2 linked regions of the Pseudosulfitobacter sp. DSM 107133 genome follow. The protein of the gene in region 2 interacts with the protein of the main gene of each other region in a pairwise test. Links are inferred from orthologs where the notes say so. Each region holds a gene or a part of one and is shown on either strand. Other genes may lie near its edges. The genes, in order: ndk and DSM107133_RS05175.

Region 1 (9,993 bases), 790 kb from region 2 along the record:
GACCCCGACCCAGGCCGGAATAGCACGGGCGCTGGCCCAAAGCTCGACCCATCCGGTCTCGCAGGCCATTCTGGCGGCCCTGCCCGCTGGCAATGCCGCAGTGCTGAGCGGTGTCATCGAAGTGCCGGGACGCGGCGTCGAAGGTCTGGGACCAGACGGTTTGGTGCAACTGGGCAGCGGCAGTTGGCTGGGGGCCGATTTCAACGGTCCGGGCCTGCGCATCGGCAACACGCCCGCCATTGCCCTTCCCCTGTGCGAAACGCTGCGCGCAGGCGCACAAGAAGCCGTGGACGGGTTGCGTCGCCTGGGATTGCATCCGGGTGTCATCAGCGGCGACAGCCTGTCTGCCGTGTCCCCGATTGCTGACACGCTGGGTGTTGAAGACAGACAGGCGCACATCAGCGCCACCGAAAAACACGCAAAGCTTCAGGCGCTGGCCCAGGCGGGCCACCGTGTGGCGATGGTGGGTGACGGGCTGAACGATGCGGCGGCACTGGCTGCGGCCCATGCGTCGATTGCACCATCGTCGGCACTGGACGCGGCACGCAATGCCGCCGATATTGTGATCCTGAACGACAGCCTGGCCGACCTGCCGCTGCTGGTATCGGTCGCACGGGCGGCGACACGGCTGTCGAAACAGAACTTTGCCATTGCGGCGCTGTACAACTGCATCGCGGTGCCGGTGGCGCTGGCGGGGCTGGCGACGCCGCTGCTGGCGGCGATTGCGATGTCGGTGTCCTCGCTGACGGTGCTGGCGAACGCGATGCGGATACGGAGGGTACGATGAACGTTCTGCTGGTCCTAATTCCGGTGTCGATCGTGCTGGGCGGATTGGGGCTGTGTGCGTTCCTGTGGACTGTGCGCAGCGGGCAATATGACGATGCGGCGGGCACATCGGCGCGGATCTTGCTGGATGATGACGGGCCGGATGAGGGGTGAAAGTTTGAGGTTGTCGGTTCGGACGATGCCCCTTTCCCAATGAAGCACGAAGCCTCGCTTCGTCGGGCCGAGGTAGGGCGATGCGACCTTCGTGCCTGCCACTTTATGGCAGCCAAGCACATCCGAGTTATCGGTAACGCGCAACGGCAGCCAAATCGCCGTGCCGTGGGGCGGCCCATCATGTCGTAGACATGCCTATGGCATGATGCGCGGCTGCCAATGTACCATAAGTTTGCACACTCGACCGATCCGGCCCTGATCATGATGTGAAAAGGGATTTTCAAACAGCGACTTAGGGATGACCCGTCTTTCAACATGGGCATAACCTTGCACACTGCACACATAAGCATGCACAGATCGGATGTTTCGGGACATTGATCGTGGTCGTCGTGAATGGCGGCTCAGCGGACTTTTCTGCTGCTCTCAAAGCCGCGCATCGACGGGCCGAGGTGCGGCGATCCGACCGTCGTGCATGCCACTTTATGGCAGCCAAGCACATCCCAGCTATCCGTCACGCACAACAGCAGCCAAATCGCCGTGCCGTGGGGCGGCCCGTCGATGCGCGGCGGCCTGCGGCCTTGTCTCAGACTTTCCGTGGCTCTTCTGCGAAGGTGGAGCCGGTGCCAGCCACCTTTTGGATCGCAGGCACCGGCGACGGGTGGATCGTCTGCGGCCAGGTCTTCGAGGACCGTAATCAAGTGAGATCGCCCGTCGTCTTCGCATGAGGCCTGAACGGATACGCAGCAGCTCACAGGCTCTGCACGACAAGCAAAGGACATGACGAAGATGATCAACGATACCATCGGCATCGACATCTCGAAAGCGCATCTTGACGCGCACCGGCTCAGCACCGCAACCCACGCCCGGTTCGACAATACCGCGACAGGCCTGCGCGCCTTCGAGCGCTGGTTGGGGCAGACAACGCCGGAGCGCGTGGTCTTCGAGCCCACCGGCCCCTACCACCGACGCCTCGAGAGCCATTTCTCAGGCCGCCTGCCGCTCGTCAAGGTGAACCCGCTGCAGGCCCGCCGCTTCGCGCAGGCCCACGGCACACGCGCTAAGACCGACGCGGTCGATGCCCGCATGCTCGCGCTCATGGGGCGCGCGCTGGAGCTGGTTCCGGACCAGCCAACCGACCCCAAACAGCGTGAAATCAAGGAGTTGCATGTCGCCCGCACCGGGCTGGTGCGGGATCGTACCGCGCTGATGAACCGCCTTGGCACGCAACAGCTCGACGTGACCCGCCGCCTGACCCGGGCACGCCTGCGTCAGGTCAACCACCAGATCGACAGGCTTAACGCCGAAATCGAACGGCGAAACCGCGATTGCCCGGAACGCGCCAGGGCAATCGGCATTCTCACCTCGATCCCCGGGATCGGTGCCATCACCGCACGGGCGCTGCTCAGCGAATGCCCCGAGATCGGCACTCTGGGGTCAAAGCAGATCGCGGCGCTCGCAGGTCTCGCGCCGATCACGTGTCAGTCCGGTCAGTGGAGCGGAAAGGCCCACATCCAGGGCGGGCGCAGGCTCCTGCGCGAGAGCCTGTTCATGCCCGCCCTCGTCGCCATGAAGCGAAACCCCGATCTGAGCCAGAAATACGATGCCCTCAGAGCCGCCGGAAAACCCCACAAGGTCGCGCTCGCCGTCCTCATGCGAAAACTCCTGATCCTCGCAAACACTCTCATAAGCGAAAACAGAGAATGGACACCAAAACACCCTTGACCAAGACGGATACTTGATTCCGCGCGGGTGGAATGCGGAAAAGGGCTCATTTGAGACTTTCGCTGCACACGGCACGAACGTCAGCTTCGTGCTTCATTCCCAATCTGCGTCGTTGCGAACAAAAATCCGAGCCCCACACTGCGTCGGCGCATAAAGCGCTTGACACAGGGTGTGCATGAAAGCCGCCAAATCGTGCAAGCTTATGCTTCATTGGCAACGACGGCCTGCGGCCTTGTTCCGCGCCGGAGTCAAACGCAAGGTTACCAATGAGGGAAAGGGGGGTTGTATCCACCCAAAAATTCACCCCTTCGCCAGCGCCACCTGTTCCATGATCAGATCCTTGTACAGCCCGCGTATCCGGTGAAACACCGGCCCCGCCTTGCCGCCACCAATCACCCGCCCGTCGATCTCGAACACCGGCGTCTGCGCCCCGAAGGTGCCGGTCAGAAACACCTCGTCCGCACCATAGGTGTCCACCAACGAGAAATTCCGCTCGAACACCGGAATCGCATTCTCGCGGCACAGGTCGATCACCTTTTGCCGTGTGATCCCGTTCATGCAGTAATCCCCGGTCGAGGTCCAAACCGCCCCCTTGCGCACGACAAAGAAATTGCAGGCGTTGGTGGTGTTCACGAAGCCGAAGGGGTCCAGCATCAGCGCCTCGTCCGCGCCCGCGCGGATCGCGTGGTTCAGCGCGATGATACAGTTCAGCTTGGAATGCGAGTTCAGCTTGGCGTCCTGCGTCAGCGGCAGGCCGCGATGATGCGGCACCGTGTGCAGGCGAATGCCGCGCTGCACCATGGTTTCGTCCGGTTTCGAGTGTTCGGCAATGATCACAATCGTACTGCCCCAGATGCTGAGATGCGGGTGCTGGAACGGTTTGCGCTTGCGCCCGCGCGTCACCATCACCCGCAAGTGCACGTCGGTGTGCATGTCGTTCGCGCGCAGCGTCTCGTGGATCGCCGCCGTCAGTTCGTCGCGGTCCATGCCGATGTCCAGATCCAGATACAACGCCGCCTCGAAGAGCCGGTCCAGATGCGCATCCAGAAAGCTCAGGACTCCGTCATACAGCCGCAGCCCTTCCCAAATGCCATCGCCCAGCATGAATCCGCTGTCATAAACCGAGACTTTGGCGTCGTCGCGGTGGACAATGTTGCCGTCGACGTAGATCTTGATATCGTCGTTGCGCGCATCTGCGGCGGCGTCGTGGGTCGAGACGTGGTCGGCATCGGTCATGATTGGAATCCTCACTGGTTCGACGTACACAAAGCCAAGCAACAGCCGGTGGTCAAGCAATGATCGCTATGGCAGGGTAGAGCTATGAAACCAAAATACATCGAAATCTCGAATGGCCCCTTGCGCGCCCGACTGCTGGCCAAGGGCGCTGCGCTGGGCGGATTGTGGCACAGCGCCGTGTCTGGCAGCCTTGTGCTGGGATATACCGACGACACCGACCTTGGGTATATGGGGGCGTTGGTCGGCCCCGTGGCCAACCGCGTTGGCGGTGCCGTGATCGAGATTGACGGCACCCGCTGGCAGATGCACGCAAACGAAGCAGACAACTGCCTGCACAGTGGCGATCAGGGCATACATGCCCGCGTTTGGGAGGTGGCGGATCAAAGCGCCTCATCGGTGACCTTTTCCCTGACACTGCAACATGGCGAATGCGGCCTGCCCGGCCTGCGCCGGATCTCCGCCTGTTACACGCTCAAGCAGTCTTCGCTGCGGCTGGACATCACCGCCAACAGCGACCGCAAAACCGTGATGAATATCGCCCACCACCCCTATTGGAACCTTGCGGCCAAAGGAGATATTCGCAGCCATGACCTGCTGGTACACGCAGATACCTATCTGCCTGTCAAAGCAGACAAGATTCCCACCGGAGAGCAGGCCTGTCTAGAGGGGCTGGGCCTTGCTGGACGCACGTCGACTCCGCTGGTCAATGTAGAACCGATGGATCACAACCTGTGTCTGGCGTCCACGCGCAGCGACACCCTGCGGCCTGCGGCATGTCTGACCGGACCCAATGGCATGCAATTGACCATTTCAACAACCGAACCGGGGTTGCAGGTCTATGACGGTGCCGGGCTGTCCGAACAGGAAACGCCAAACAACATCGGCGCCCCTGTCGGGCCATACGCAGGCATTGCGATGGAACCACAGGGCTGGCCGGATGCCCCCGCGCAGGATGGCTTTCCGTCGATTATGTTGCATCCAGACGACAATTATCGCCAGAGCACCCTATATGTGCTAAAATCGGCATAAATGACCAAATCTTGCCACAATTAAGCCTTTGGAATTGCTATGCAGACCCGCACATTGGTCCGCATCGGCCCCATTGTCTGACATCCTGTCGGGCCGGACCACAAGCAAAGGCAAGACCATGTTACAGCAAGCACAAAGCCAGCCAAAACCACCCGTCACAGCCCAGGGCAAACCGGCACCCAAGCCAAAACCCAGGCCACGCCCCATCATTACCGACTATGCCAGCCTGTAGGGTCTACGTCAGAACAACCCGTTTTGCCTGAGGTCCTGCCCAAAACAAAACGGGCCAGCGCATCCCGCGCCAGCCCGCTCGAAATTACTGCAGGGCAGCAGCCCTGGTGCAGATGGCTTAGCCCACCAGTTCCAGACCCGAGAAGAAATACGCGATTTCGACTGCGGCTGTTTCAGGCGCGTCCGACCCGTGAACCGAGTTTTCGCCAACGCTTTCGGCGAATTCGGCGCGGATGGTGCCGGGGGCTGCGTCTGCGGGGTTGGTGGCGCCCATGACTTCGCGGTTTTTCGCGATGGCGCCTTCGCCTTCCAGTACTTGTGCGACGATGGGCGCGGACGCCATGAATTCGCACAGTTCGTCATAGAACGGACGCTCGGCGTGCACGGCATAGAACTCGCCCGCTTGTGCCTTGGTCAGGTGGATGCGTTTCTGTGCGACGATGCGCAGGCCCGCTTCTTCGAACTTGGCGTTGATTGCGCCTGTCAGATTGCGGCGTGTTGCGTCGGGTTTGATGATCGAGAATGTGCGCTCAAGGGCCATGTCGGTGCTCCGGTTGTTCGGGCACCACACCTGCGGCCCCCGTGAATTGAAATCGCGGCTCCGATAGCATGGGGCTTGGCGCTTGAAAAGCGGCGATTGACGCCGCCGCTGCGTTGCGGCACACCGCGCCTATGTTGCGCATATCAGATATATCCTATTCCATCGCGGGCCGTCCTTTGTTCGAAGGCGCCTCTGCTGTCATTCCCGAAGGTCACAAGGTGGGCCTGATCGGCGCCAATGGCACGGGCAAAACCACGCTGTTCAAGCTGATCCGCCGCGAGCTGGTTCTGGAAGGTGGCAGCATCTCCCTGCCCTCCAAGGCGCGCATCGGCGGTGTGGCACAGGAAGTGCCCGCCTCGTCCACATCACTGCTGGACACGGTTCTGGCCGCCGACACCGAGCGCGCCGAGCTGATGGCCGACGACAGCACCGACCCCACCCGCATTGCCGAGATCCAGACCCGTCTGGCCGATATTGACGCATGGTCCGCCGAAGCGCGCGCCGCGACGATCCTCAAGGGGCTGGGCTTTGACGATGCCGAACAGCTGAAACCCTGCTCGGATTTCTCGGGCGGCTGGCGGATGCGCGTGGCGCTGGCGGCGGTGCTGTTTTCGCAACCCGACCTGCTGTTGCTGGACGAACCGACCAACTATCTCGACCTTGAAGGGGCGCTGTGGCTGGAAGCCTATCTGGCGAAATACCCCCACACGGTCATCATCATCAGCCACGACCGTGGCCTGTTGAACCGGGCCGTGGGTGCAATCCTGCATCTGGAAGAACGCCAGCTGACCTATTATTCCGGCCCCTATGACCAGTTCGCCCGCCAGCGCGCCGAACGCCGCGCCGTGCAGGCCGCAATGGCCAAGAAGCAACAGGCCCGCCGCGAGCACATGCAAAGCTTTGTCGACCGGTTCAAGGCCAAGGCATCCAAGGCCAAGCAGGCGCAGTCGCGTCTGAAGATGATCGAAAAGATGGACATGATTGCAGCCCCCGAAGAGGCGGCCAAACGCGTGTTCACCTTCCCCGAGCCCGAAGAGCTGTCGCCGCCGATCATCAACATCGAAGGCGGCACAACGGGCTATGGCGACACGGTGATCCTGTCCAAACTGAACCTGCGCATTGACCAGGACGACCGCATCGCCCTGCTGGGCAAGAACGGTCAGGGCAAATCGACCCTGTCGAAACTGCTGTCGGACCGCCTGCCGCTGATGTCGGGCAAGGCGACGCGGTCAACCAAGCTGCGCATCGGCTATTTCGCGCAGCACCAGGTGGACGAACTGCACATCGACGAAACGCCGTTGCAGCACCTTCAGTCGCTGCGTCCCGGCGTGATGCAGTCGAAACTGCGCGCGACACTTGCAGGCTTTGGCCTGGGCCCCGATCAGGCCGACACCGCCGTGGGCCGCCTTTCGGGCGGGCAAAAGGCACGTCTGTCGCTGCTGCTGGCCACCATCGACGCGCCGCACCTGCTGATCCTCGATGAGCCGACCAACCACCTGGACATCGAATCCCGCGAGGCACTGGTCGAGGCGCTGACCGCCTATACCGGTGCGGTGATCCTGGTCAGCCACGACATGCACCTTTTGGGTTTGGTCGCGGACCGGTTGTGGCTGGTGTCGGATGGCACCGTGCGCCCCTATGACGAAGATCTGGAAGCCTATCGCAAGATGCTGTTGTCGGCAGACAAGCCCGCCAAACCGGCCAAGGTCGAAGCCCCCAAGGCCAAGCGCCCCAGCCGCGAAAAGGTTCTGGAATTGCGCGCCGAGGCCCGCAAATCCGAAGCCCGCGTGGACAAGCTGAACGAGATGCGCGACAAACTGGCCAAGAAACTGGCCGACCCTGCGCTTTATGACGACAGCAAAAAGGGCGAGGCCGAAGTCTGGCAGAAGAAATACGCCGAAGTGATGAACGCACTGGACCGCGCCGAGGCGATGTGGATGGCCGCGCTTGAAAAACTGGAAGGCGCCGACGCCGTCTGATACTTCTCTGGTTTAGAAAATCCCGGGGGAAACGCGCCAGCGTTGGGGGCAGCGCCCCCATCCCGCCCCGCCGCGAGAAAGACCATGATGATCGACACCGCCTTTCTGATCACCGCCTTTGTCACCATGTTCGTGGTGATCGACCCGCTGGGCATGGCCCCGTTGTTCGTGGCTCTGACCCAGGGCATGACCGCAGCACGCCGTCGCGCCATTGCCGTGCGCGCTTGTGTCACCGGTTTTATCTTGCTGCTGGCCTTTGCCGCCTTTGGTGAAAAACTGCTGGGTTTCATTGGCATTTCCATGCCTGCATTCCGCGTTGCGGGGGGTATCCTGTTGTTCATCACCGCTCTCGACATGCTGTTCGAACGGCGCACCAAACGGCGCGAGGACACATCCGAGGATCACGGCGACGATCCGTCAATCTTCCCGCTTGCCATTCCGCTGATCGCCGGGCCGGGTGCGATTGCTTCGGTGATCCTGCTGACCGGCCAGCAACCGGGGCTCGCGGGTCTGGGTATTGTGGCCGGCATCACGCTGGCGGTTCTGCTGGTGGTCTTTGTGTTGTTTCTGGCCTCTGGCCTGCTGGAACGGGCGTTGGGCAAGACCGGCATCACCGTCGTGACCCGCCTGCTGGGCATGTTGCTGGCGGCGCTGTCGGTTCAGTTTGTTCTGGACGGCCTGCGCGCCTTCAGTTTCTACGAAGGGCTTGGCTAGGCCGCTGATCTGCATATATTCAGATGATGGATACTTTTGACACTGGACGGCTGATCTATCTTGTACTGCTTTTGCTGATGATCGTCGGCTGGGGCGTGGCATCGGGGCGCCAATCCATGAACAAGACGCTGCAATATGCCGCCGTTTGGGGGTTTATCATTCTGGGGGCCGTCGCCGCCGTGGGCCTGTGGGATGACATTTCGCGCACTGCATTGCCCTATCAGGCCACGGTCGTTAACGAAAACACCATCTCGGTGCCGCGCAGCCGCGATGGCCATTATTACCTGACCTTGCAGGTGAACGGGGCCGATATCCGCTTTGTCGTCGACACCGGGGCCACCGATATCGTGCTGTCGCAAGCCGACGCCAAGCGCGCAGGGCTCGACGTTGCCGATCTGGATTATTTCGGGCGTGCCGGCACCGCCAACGGCGAAGTTTCAACGGCGTCGGTGCGGTTGCAAAGCGTGGCGCTGGGCCCCATCGTAGACCATAATATTTCCGCAGTCGTGAATGGCGGCGAGATGAACGGATCGTTGCTGGGCATGGGCTATCTGCAACATTGGGGCAACATCTCGATTGCGCGCGATACGCTGACGTTAACCAGATAAACTTGGACCTCTAAGCGGTTCAGGTTTCGGCTTTTTTCTCCCATCGACCGGATTCTTCCGACCAATATTGGGCCGCAGCACCCGCGTCTTTCAACCGTTTCCACTGACTGCGTGCGCTGTCCAGCGCCTCGGGATCATAGCCGTCGAACAGGATACAGACACGCTCCATGCGCGCCACTTCCTCGGCGCTGACCTCGGCCCCGTCAACCGCCATGATGCAGGTGGCCCCGTTGGGGCAATCGCCCTGTGTGGTCAGCAGGATCGGCTGGGCCGCGTCATGCGCGCCCCCTGCCATCCCGTGCGGCACAAACCCCTGTCCCAGCCACAGCCGGTCATCCAGATGCGCCATGCGCGCCACCTCGCGCCCGCGCACGGCCACGCGCCAGCCCGCGCCACGCGCCTTGCCCAGCAGCATGGCCAAGGTGTCCTCCATCGAGCGCTGGGTCAGGTGGTAGAAATAGGCGGCTCCCATGGGTTACTTGCCTTCGCACATGTCCGAAACCAGCCGGTTCAGCGCCGCAACACCCCAGCCCGTCGCGCCCTTGGGGGCCAGTGCCGTTTCTGATGTAACCGAGGCGACACCTGCAATATCAAGGTGGATCCAAGGCGTCTCATCCTTGACAAACCGTTTGAGGAACTGTGCCGCAGTGATCGACCCCGCAGGGCGTCCGCCCACGTTTTTCATATCGGCAATGCGGCTTTTCAACTGGTCGTCATAGGCCTGTCCCAGCGGCATCCGCCACGCACCTTCGTTTTCGGACTGCGCCGCTTTCAGGAACGCATTGCACAGCGTATCGTCGTTGGAAAACACACCAGCGTTTTCATGGCCCAGACCGATGATGATCGCGCCGGTCAGCGTGGCCAGATCAATCATGCCCGTCGGTTTGAACCGCTCTTGCGCATACCACATCACGTCGCACAGAACGAGACGCCCCTCGGCATCGGTGTTGATCACCTCGATGGTGTCGCCCTTCATCGAGGTCACAACATCGCC
Region 2 (10,161 bases):
AGCGGGATTGAACGCCTATGACGTTCAGGGCCCCATCGCCGTAATCCAGGCTGCGGGCGGCATTGTCACCGACTGGCAGGGTGGCCCTGCCCACAACGGCGGGCGCGTGCTGGCCGCCGCCAATGCCCAGATCCACGCCGAGGCGCTGGCCATTCTGGCAAAACACCCATGACCGAGGTGCTGATACAGGGTGCCGACCACATCCTGACCATGGACGACGACCGCCGCGAACTGGCCGGTGCCGACATCCTGCTGCGCGACGGCCAGATTGCCGCCGTGGGGCAGGGGCTGACCACCACGGGCGAAACAGTGCAGGCCCGGGGCTGCGTCGTGACCCCCGGCCTCGTGAACACGCACCACCACCTGTATCAGACGCTGACCCGCGCCGTGCCCGGTGGGCAGGATGCGCTGCTGTTCGGCTGGCTGAAAACGCTCTATCCGATCTGGGCGCGGTTCACACCCGACCATATGTTTACCTCGGCGCAGGTCGGGCTGGCGGAACTGGCGCTGTCGGGTTGCACGCTGTCGTCGGATCACCTGTACCTCTACCCCAACGGCGCACGGCTCGAGGATACGATCCACGCCGCCGCCGAACTGGGCCTGCGCTTTCACCCCACGCGCGGCGCGATGAGCATCGGCGAAAGCAAGGGCGGCCTGCCCCCCGACACGCTGGTCGAGGACGAGGCCGCGATCCTCGACGATTGCATCCGCGTGATCGACGCCTTTCACGATGCATCCGACGGAGCGATGTGCCGCGTCGGCGTCGCCCCCTGTTCGCCGTTCTCGGTCAGCACGGAACTGATGCGCGATGCGGCGCTGCTGGCGCGCGACAAGGGCGTGATGATGCACACCCATCTGGCCGAAAACGAAGAGGACATCGCCTATAGCCTTGCGGCCTATGGCAAACGTCCCGGCGCATATGTGCAGGATCTGGGCTGGGTCGGACCGGATGTCTGGCACGCCCATTGCGTCAAGCTGGACGCCGCCGAGATCGACCTGTTCGCCCGCACCCGCACCGGCGTGGCCCATTGCCCCTGCTCGAACTGCCGTCTGGGCAGCGGCATCGCACCGGTGCGTGCCATGCGGGATGCAGGCGTGCCCGTGGGCCTTGGCGTCGACGGATCAGCCAGCAATGACGCGGGCAATCTGGTGGCCGAGGCGCGTCAGGCCATGCTGTTGCAACGGGTTGCCAACGGGGCCGACGCCATGAGCGCGCGCGAGGCGTTGGAGATTGCCACCCGTGGTGGTGCCGACATTCTGGGCCGCCCCGACTGTGGCCGCATCGCGGTGGGCAAACGCGCCGATCTGGCAATCTGGGATGTCAGCGGTATCGCAAGCGCCGGCAGCTGGGATCCGGCGGCACTGTTGCTGGCGGGGCCTACAGCGGTGCGTGACCTGTTTGTCGAAGGCCGCCAGATCGTGCGTGACGGACACGTCACCACACTGGACATGGGGGCAACGATTGCGCGGCAGAATGTGCTTGCGCGGCGGTTGCAGGACGCGCTGTAGGGACAATTGGCTGCGGCAAAAGCCCGCTGCACGCTCCTGTTTACACCCTTTTCGTGCCGCGATTACTGTCCATTTTGCAGGTATTTATCAGAATCGGCGTATTGGTATGTTGAAAAAAATGGCGGGCAGGTTGATTTCAGCTGCCGAGAAACGAATTGGCGTCGAATTGGACTATGCCCACAAGATCGCCGCGACAGATTTTGGGCTGATGCTGCGGTATGGCAAGGTTTTTGGTTTTCTCGACCCGAACAAGAAAGTACCCGCCGCAGCCTATCACGTCGCGCGCCTGCGGGGGGCTGCTGCTGCCGATTGCGGAACCTGTGTCGAAGCCGAAATAAACTTGGCGAAAACGGCAAATGTCGCTCCCGACATTATTTCAGCGACACTTCAATCCGATTACGGGGCCTTGCCCGGCGAATTGGCCGCCGTTGCACGGCTTGCCGATGCGGTTGTGTCCACGCGGATGGATGATCCTGACGCACGGGCCGAAATCGTGAACGCATATGGCGAGGCCGGTTTGATCGAACTCAGTTTCGCGATGAACGGCGCGGCGCTTTTGCCAGGTATCAAAAGAGCGATGGGCTATGCCACGGTTTGCGATCTTCAAACGCTCAAGAAACTTGCGTGATGGTGCGCGGGGCTAACCCGCCTTCCGCCCGTTCACCCAGACCTGCGCCACGGCACGGTCATCACCCATCATGATCGTGGCAAAGACTGCCTCCCAGATGTCCGACACATTGGCCGCCCGCTGTGCAATCGCGGGCGTCGAGGCGAGGTCAAGTACACAGATGTCTGCCTCATAACCCGCCGCCAGCGTTCCGACCCGGTCGTGCAGATGCAGACTGCGCGCCGATCCGGCAGTGGCCAGCCACAGCAAATGGCGCGCGTGCAGCGGGGTGCCGCGCAACTGGCCGATTTCATAGGCGGCCGCCATGGTGCGCAGCATCGAAAAGGACGAGCCGCCACCGGTGTCCGTGGCCAGCCCCACGGATATCCCGCGCGCGGCCAGTCCTGCCAGATCCATCAACCCCGACCCGATAAAGGTGTTCGACGTGGGGCAATGCACCACTGCGGCGCCTACTTCGGCCAAACGATCCACCTCGCGCGGCTCCATGTGGATGGCATGGCCATAGACCCCGCGCGCGCCCAGCAGCCCGTGCGCCTCGTAGGTGTCCAGATAGTCGCGCGCGTTCGGGTAAAGATCACGGACCCATGCAATTTCGTCGACCTGTTCCGACAGATGGGTCTGCATCAGGCAATCGGGATGTTCGGCCCAAAGCGCGCCAAGTGCCTCAAGCTGTTCCGGGGTCGAGGTGGGCGAGAAACGCGGCGTGATGGCATAATGCGCGCGCCCCGTGCCGTGCCAGCGGGTCAGCAGCGCCTTGCTGTCGTCATAGGCGCTTTGCGCGGTGTCGCGCAGTGTGTCGGGGGCGTTGCGGTCCATGCAGGTCTTGCCCGCCACCACACGCATGTCACGGTCCGCTGCCGCCTGAAAGAACGCATCGACCGACGCGGGGTGGATGGTGGCAAAGGAACACATCGACGTGGTGCCATGGGCCAGCGCCAGATCCAGATAGCTGTTCGACACCTGTGCTGCATAGTCCGCATCGCCAAAGCGCGATTCTTCGGGAAAGGTATAGGTGTTCAGCCAGTCGATCAGCCGCTTGCCCCAGCTCGCGATGATTGCCGTTTGCGGATAATGCACGTGCGCATCGACAAAGCCGGGCAGGATCAGCCGGTCCGCATGGTCATGCACGGCAGCCTGCGGCGCTTGCGCGCGCAGTTGGCCGGCAGGGCCGGTGGCGACAATCGTGCTGCCCTCGATCAGCACGCCATGGTCGGCATTGATCTGCACAGCCTCGGGGTCGGCGAAGGGATCACCTGTGGTGGTCAGCACATGGCCAGTTAAAAGGGTTTGATTGCTCATGTGCTGCACGATAAGCGGGCGATCACAAAAGGTAAATTGACCTTTGCTAGGGTCGCACCATTGTGTAGCGAAAGGCCCGCGCCTATGGTCGCGGGCGCAATGCGGGGGCCGGGCCATGTCAGACGACAACAAAACGATCGAAGAAGAGGCCAAGGTTGAGGAAGACCGCAGTGACGAAGCCTATGAGCTGGACCGCAAAGCGGTCAGTGCAATCCTTTATGCGGTAGACATCGAAGATCAGGCCAAGCTGATCGAACTGATGGAGCCGCTGCACCCGGCTGACATCGCCGACCTTCTGGAACAGGTGAATTCCTTTGATCGCTCGCGGCTGATCCGCCTGTATGATCGCGAATTCGACGGCGATATCCTGTCGGAACTGGATGAAAGTATTCGCGACGAAGTGATCGCGGTGCTGACGCCGCAAGTGCTGACACAGGCGGTGCGCGACCTCGACAGTGATGACGTTGTCGATCTGGTCGAGGACATGGACGACACCCAGCAGGGGGCGATTCTGGATGCTCTTGAGGATGCCGACCGCGTGGCGGTGCAGCAAGCGTTGTCCTACCCCGAATTCTCGGCCGGCCGTCTGATGCAGCGCGAAGTGGTGATGGCCCCCGAACACTGGACCGTGGGCGACGCCATCGACCACCTGCGCAGCACGCCCGAAGAGGACTTGCCCGACCAGTTCTATCACATCGTCGTGGTCGATCCGCGCCTGCATCCGGTGGGAAATGTGACACTGGGCAAGCTGATGCGCTCGCGCCGCGATGTGCCGCTGATGAATATTGTCGAGGACACCTTTCAGGTGATCCCGGCCACGCAGGCCGAAAGCGACGTGGCCTATGCGTTCAACCAGTACCACCTGATTTCGGCCCCCGTGGTCGATGACGAAGGCCGCCTGATCGGTCTGATCACCATCGATGATGCGATGGCCGTTCTGGACGAAGAACACGAAGAGGATATCATGCGTCTGGCCGGTGTTGGCGAAGGCTCGCTGTCGGACCGCGTGATCGAAACAACCAAGCAGCGGATGCCCTGGCTTGCGGTCAACCTGCTGACTTCGATTGCGGCGTCGCTGGTGATTGCACAGTTCGAAATGGCCATCGCGCAGATCGTCGCGCTGGCAGTGCTGATGCCGATTGTGGCGTCCATGGGCGGCAATGCGGGCACCCAGTCGCTGACCGTGGCGGTGCGCGCGATTGCGACCAAGGATTTGACCGGCAGCAACGTCTGGCGGGTGATCCGGCGCGAGGTGTTGGTGGGGCTGGTCAACGGGCTTTTGTTCGCGGTGGTCATGGGGCTGGTTGGACTGGCGTGGTTCGGTTCAGCCGAACTGGGCTATGTGATTGCCGCCGCGATGGTGGTGAACATGGTGGTGGCAGGCTTTGCCGGCACGGTTATTCCGGTGATCCTTGACCGCGTGGGTGTCGATCCTGCGCTGGCCTCGGGCGCCTTTGTGACGACGGTCACGGATGTGGTCGGCTTTTTTGCCTTTCTTGGCCTGGCGGCGGCGGTGCTGCTGTGATGCTGGCGGCAGAGAAGGCCGCGGCGCGCAAGGCTGCTTTTGTCCGGCGCAAGGCGGCGTATGAAATCGCAGGGCCCGCCGCCAGCGGCCTGTTGTCCGAAGTGCTGGCGGGGCATCGCGGCGTGCCGCTGGCCGGTTTCCTTCCGATCCGCACCGAGATTGATCCGCTGCCCGCGATGGCCGAGGCATCGGCCTATGGCCCTGTGGGCGTGCCGGTGATTCAGGGCGCCGGGCTGCCTTTGCTGTTTTCGCAGTGGGAGCCGGACGCGCCCCTGCGCGAAGGTCCGTTCGGGGCGCGTGTCCCGATGGATGATGTATGGATGGTGCCCGAAATCCTGATCGTGCCCTTGGTGGCCTTTGACCGGCACGGCGGGCGGCTGGGCTATGGCGGCGGATTTTATGACCGCACGCTGGAAGGGTTGCGCGCACGGGGGCCGGTGCTGGCGGTGGGCTTTGCCTTTGCCGCGCAAGAGGCCGAGGCGCTGCCGATGGAAGAAACCGACCAGCGGCTGGATATGATTGTGACTGAAACGGATGTGTTCTCGTTTTGAGCGCGCTGGTTGGGGGCTTTGCCCCCGCGCCTTGCGGCGCTCCCCCAGGATATTTTGGGCCAAAAGAAGTCGGGGGGCTTGTTCGGGACCTGTCGGGGCGCATAAGAGGGCCGTATGAAAATATTGTTCTTAGGTGATGTGATGGGCCGCGCGGGCCGGCAGGCGGTGACTTCCGAACTGCCCAAGCTGCGTGCGGCGTGGAAACTGGATTTTGTCGTGGTCAACGGCGAGAACGCGACCTCGGGTATGGGGCTGTCGGCGGCGCACGCGCGCGGCATTCTTGAGGCGGGCGCGGATTGTGTGACGCTGGGGGATCATGCCTTTGACCAGAAGGACATGTTGCAGTTTTGCGAGGCCGAGCCGCGCATCATCCGGCCGCTGAATTTTTCGAAATCCGCCCCCGGCAAGGGCGCGCGTCTGTTCGAGGCGCGCGGCGGACGCAAGGTTCTGGTCTGCCAGGCGCTGGGGCAGGTGTTCATGAAACGCCCCTTTGACGATCCGTTCTCGGCCACGGAACAGGTGTTTCGCACCCATCCACTGGGCGGACAGGCGTCGGCGGTGATTGTCGATTTTCACTGCGAGGCGACCAGCGAGAAGATGGCCATGGGTCATTGGTGCGACGGGCGCGCGTCATTGGTGGTGGGCACGCACACCCATGTGCCGACGGCAGATGCGATGATCTTGCGCAAGGGCACCGCCTATCTGAGCGATGCGGGCATGTGCGGTGACTATGACAGCGTGATCGGGATGCAGCGCGACGAGCCGTTGCGCCGGTTCATCACCGGCATGCCCAAAGAGCGGTTCACACCCGCGCTGGGCGAGGTGACCCTGTCGGGCGTTTACATCGAGACCGACGACAAGACCGGCAAGGCCACGCGTATCGAGATGGTGCGCCATGGCGGGCGGCTGGCGCCAGCCGGTCCGGCGCCGGTGGTCTGAGCGCGCGTTGGTCCGAAAACAGGCGCGATCTGCCGAATTGTTGATCTGACAAGCGTAACCGGACGCACAGGTGCTTGCAGCGCCGCGCCTGATCGGCAAAAGTGTCCAACGGACATTTTCACAAGGTAGAGCCGCCACATATGGGCCTTCTCCAGCTTTCGCAGACCGGCAGTGCGGTATTAACACTGGGCATCGTCGGGATCATGTTCATCCTGTTCCTGCGCGAGACCTTCCCGACCGAGGTTGTGGCGATTGCGGGGGCGGCGGTGATGCTGGCCACCGGCGTGCTGCCCTATGATGCGGCGCGGCTGGTGCTGGCCAACCCGGCGCCCTGGACCATCGCGGCGATGTTCATCATCATGGGGGCGCTTGTGCGCACCGGCGCGCTGGATGCGTTCACCGGGCTGGCCAGCCGCCATGCCCGCACCAATCCGGCGCTGGCAATCGGTTTGCTGATGGCCTTTGTGGTCGGGTCCAGTGCCATCGTCAGCAACACGCCGGTGGTTGTGGTGATGATTCCCGTGTTCATGCAGATCTCCAAGACGATGGGTCTGGCCCCGTCCAAGCTGCTGATTCCACTTAGTTATGCCGCGATCCTGGGCGGCACGCTGACGCTGATCGGAACTTCGACCAACCTGCTGGTGGATGGTGCGGCGCGGGCCAACGGCATGGCGGCTTTTTCGATTTTCGAGGTGACGCCGCTGGGGGCCATTCTGGTGGTCTGGGGTATGATCTATCTGCGCTTTATCGCCCCGTGGCTGCTGCCCGAACGTGACAGCATGGCCAATCTGTTGAGCGACAAGCGCAAGATGAAGTTTTTCACCGAGGCGGTGATCCCCCCCGACAGCAACCTGATCGGGCGCGAGGTGTCCGGCGTGCAACTGTTCAAACGTGAAGGCGTGCGGCTGATCGACGTGGTGCGCGGCGACCTGTCGCTGCGGCGCAATCTGGCGGGGGTCAAATTGCAGGTGGGCGACCGCGTGGTTCTGCGCACCCAGATGACCGAACTGCTGAGCCTGCAAAGCAACAAGGAACTCAAACGGGTCGATCAGGTGTCTGCGGTGGAAACCCAGACCGTCGAGGTGCTGATTACGCCCGGTTGCAAGATGATCGGCCGCTCGCTGGGGTCAATGCGGCTGCGGCGGCGGTACGGGGTCTATACGCTGGCGGTGCACCGGCGGAATCAGAACATCGGGCAGCAGCTGGACGATCTGGTGGTGCGCGTGGGCGACACGTTGCTGCTGGAAGGTGCGCAGGAAGACATCGCGCGGCTGGCCGCCGACATGGATATGGTCGACGTCTCGCACCCCTCAAGCCGCGCGTTCCGGCGCGGGCATGCGCCGATTGCTGTCGGCGCGCTGATTGGCATCGTGGCGCTGGCTGCCTTTGGCGTGGCCCCGATCCTGCTGCTGAGTGTGCTGGCGGTGGCGCTGGTGCTGATCACCGGCTGTATCGACGCGGACGAGGCGTTTGAATTTATCGACGGCAGTCTGCTGGCGCTGATCTTTGCGATGCTGGCCATCGGGGCGGCACTGGAAGCGTCGGGGGCGGTGGCGCTGATTGCCAATGGCATTGCGCCCCTGATTTCGGACCTGCCACCGTTCTTTATCATCTGGGCGATCTACCTGCTGACCAGTGTGCTGACCGAACTGGTCAGCAACAATGCCGTGGCGGTGGTGATGACGCCGATTGCCATCGGTCTGGGCAGCGCACTGGGCATTGATCCGCGCGCGTTGGTGGTGGCGGTGATGGTGGCGGCCAGCGCGTCTTTTGCCACGCCCATCGGCTATCAGACCAACATGCTGGTCTATGGCCCCGGCGGCTACAAATTCACCGATTTCATGCGTGTGGGCATTCCGCTGAATCTGAGCGTCGGTTTGCTGGCCTCGGCGATCATTCCGTTTTTGTGGCCGTTGTAAGGGGCCTTTAAGCGGCGTGTTGGGGGGCCACTGCACATTCATCGCAGGGAAGACAGGAACACTATGCGCAATGCGACCTATGGAATTGCACTGACCCTGATGATCGGCTGGCTGCTGTGGATCGGCAAGCCGGTGTTGCTGCCGGTGCTGGCGGCGCTGATTTCGGTCTATATCCTTCTGGCCGCAGCCCAAAGCATGCGACAGCTGCCCGTCGTGGGCCGTCTGCCGGACTGGGCGCGGCGTGCGGTGATCCTGATCGCCTTTACCCTGTTCGTGATCCTGTTGTTCATTCTGGTCCTCAACAATCTGGGGCAGGTGGCCGCCGCCTTGCCCAGCTACGAGACCAACCTTGAAAACCTGATCACCCGCAATGCCAGCCTGCTGGGCATCGAGGACGAACCGACCTGGGCCAATGTGCGCAGTGTCACGCTGGATCAGGTCGATTTCCGCTCGTGGATCGCGCCTGCGCTGTTGTCCCTGCGCGGCTTTGGCACGACGCTGTTCCTTGTGGTTCTTTACGCCAGCTTTTTCATCGCGGAGCGCGGTGCCATGGCGGGCAAGGTGGTGATGGCCATGGGCGGCGAAGAGGCGGGCAGCCGCGCGATTTCGCTGTTGTCACGGGTGAATGACCGGATCGGGCAATATCTGTTCGTCAAGACCACGCTGAATGTGATCCTGGGGGCCATCTGCTATGTCATCATGCTGCTGCTGGGCATCGAATTTGCCCTGTTCTGGGCGGTGCTGATCGCGTTCCTGAACTACATCCCCTACATTGGCTCGCTGATCGGCGTGATCTTTCCTGTCCTGCTGAGCCTTGCGCAATTCGGCACGCTCAGCATGGCGGGGGCGGTCCTGGTGGCATTGACGACGGCGCAGCTGGTGGTGGGGGCCTATCTTGAACCGCGCATGATGGGGCGGGCGTTCAACCTCAGCCCCTTTGTCGTGCTGCTGGCGCTGGCGTTCTGGAGCACGCTGTGGGGGCTGGCCGGCGCCTTGCTGGCGGTGCCGCTGACGGCAAGTCTGGTGATCGTTCTGGCGGAAATCCAGTCGGCGCGCCCCATTGCCGTTTTGCTGTCGGCCAACGGCAAGGTCTGAAAACGCGGGGCGTCCTTTGACCAGACGTCAGAGCGCGCGCACAGGCCGCCGCCTTGGCAGTCGCGCAGCCAGCGACAGGATCAACCGGCGCTGATCCGTGATATGGCGTTCAAAGACCTGCGCAAAGACCAGCCCGACCGTGATTGATCCGACAACCAGCAACCCGTCGCGGGCCAGTGTCTCGGCAGGAAAGGCCGCGTCGATCAGGTGCAGCATCGGATAATGCGTCACATAGATTGAAAAGCTGGCACCGGCCCACCAGCGCACGCGGGGGTGGGCGCGTTGGTAGCCTTGCAGCAAGCGAGCCATGCCCATGATGTGCACGACAGCCATGCCACCCAGCAATGCGTTCCAGATAAATTCGTCGGAAAAGGCCAGAAGCGCGCGATAGTTCAGCGGCGCGACCGCCTCTGCCGTCATCGCCGCCAGCGTATCGGGCACGTCGGCCCATTGGCACAGCACATACAGAACCGGCCCCGCGCAGGCCAACACCCGTGCAGATCCCGGCGACAGGCGGTCTGCCTTGCCTGCGGCCACCCAATGCCACAGCCAGACCCCCATCAGCCAGGCCGGCATCAGCAACAGCACACGCGGCCCGATGATCAGCACCAACAGGGTCAGCACAGCCAATCTGCGCGCGCCGCCCAGAAAAAACGCGGCGGCGAACAGCGCGTAATAGCCCGCTTCATAGCTCAG

The links.
Region 1: the proteins of DSM107133_RS05175 (region 2) and ndk interact in binary tests that used the Escherichia coli proteins (3 or more experiments, as listed by UniProt). The link is inferred for Pseudosulfitobacter sp. DSM 107133 from one-to-one orthologs.

The regions. Positions count from the first base shown.
Region 1 is NZ_CP085154.1:1,824,480-1,834,472, reverse strand. The notes cover bases 3,988-6,819. They hold ndk (nucleoside-diphosphate kinase), read right to left. Parts: upstream 5,699-6,819; coding sequence 5,276-5,698; downstream 3,988-5,275. Other genes in these bases: DSM107133_RS08980 (ABC-F family ATP-binding cassette domain-containing protein), read left to right, coding at 5,830-6,819; DSM107133_RS08990 (aldose epimerase family protein), read left to right, coding at 3,988-4,926. In the rest of the region: DSM107133_RS09010 (heavy metal translocating P-type ATPase), read left to right, coding at 1-787; cbb3-type cytochrome oxidase assembly protein CcoS, read left to right, coding at 784-939; DSM107133_RS09000 (IS110 family transposase), read left to right, coding at 1,717-2,661; DSM107133_RS08995 (aminotransferase class IV), read right to left, coding at 2,962-3,897; more of DSM107133_RS08990, read left to right, coding at 3,982-3,987; more of DSM107133_RS08980, read left to right, coding at 6,820-7,677; DSM107133_RS08975 (MarC family protein), read left to right, coding at 7,765-8,391; DSM107133_RS08970 (TIGR02281 family clan AA aspartic protease), read left to right, coding at 8,418-8,999; DSM107133_RS08965 (DNA polymerase III subunit chi), read right to left, coding at 9,019-9,471; DSM107133_RS08960 (leucyl aminopeptidase), read right to left, coding at 9,475-9,993. UniProt on the Escherichia coli protein: Major role in the synthesis of nucleoside triphosphates other than ATP. The ATP gamma phosphate is transferred to the NDP beta phosphate via a ping-pong mechanism, using a phosphorylated active-site intermediate.
Region 2 is NZ_CP085154.1:1,031,498-1,041,658, forward strand. Bases 3,737-6,736 are described here. They hold DSM107133_RS05175 (5-formyltetrahydrofolate cyclo-ligase), read left to right. Parts: upstream 3,737-4,960; coding sequence 4,961-5,512; downstream 5,513-6,736. Other genes in these bases: mgtE (magnesium transporter), read left to right, coding at 3,737-4,961; DSM107133_RS05180 (TIGR00282 family metallophosphoesterase), read left to right, coding at 5,627-6,451; DSM107133_RS05185 (SLC13 family permease), read left to right, coding at 6,592-6,736. In the rest of the region: DSM107133_RS05150 (inositol monophosphatase family protein), read left to right, coding at 1-172; DSM107133_RS05155 (8-oxoguanine deaminase), read left to right, coding at 169-1,509; DSM107133_RS05160 (hypothetical protein), read left to right, coding at 1,463-2,137; guaD (guanine deaminase), read right to left, coding at 2,150-3,436; more of mgtE, read left to right, coding at 3,552-3,736; more of DSM107133_RS05185, read left to right, coding at 6,737-8,370; DSM107133_RS05190 (AI-2E family transporter), read left to right, coding at 8,434-9,465; DSM107133_RS05195 (acyltransferase), read right to left, coding at 9,493-10,161. UniProt on the Escherichia coli protein: Involved in the removal of 5-formyltetrahydrofolate.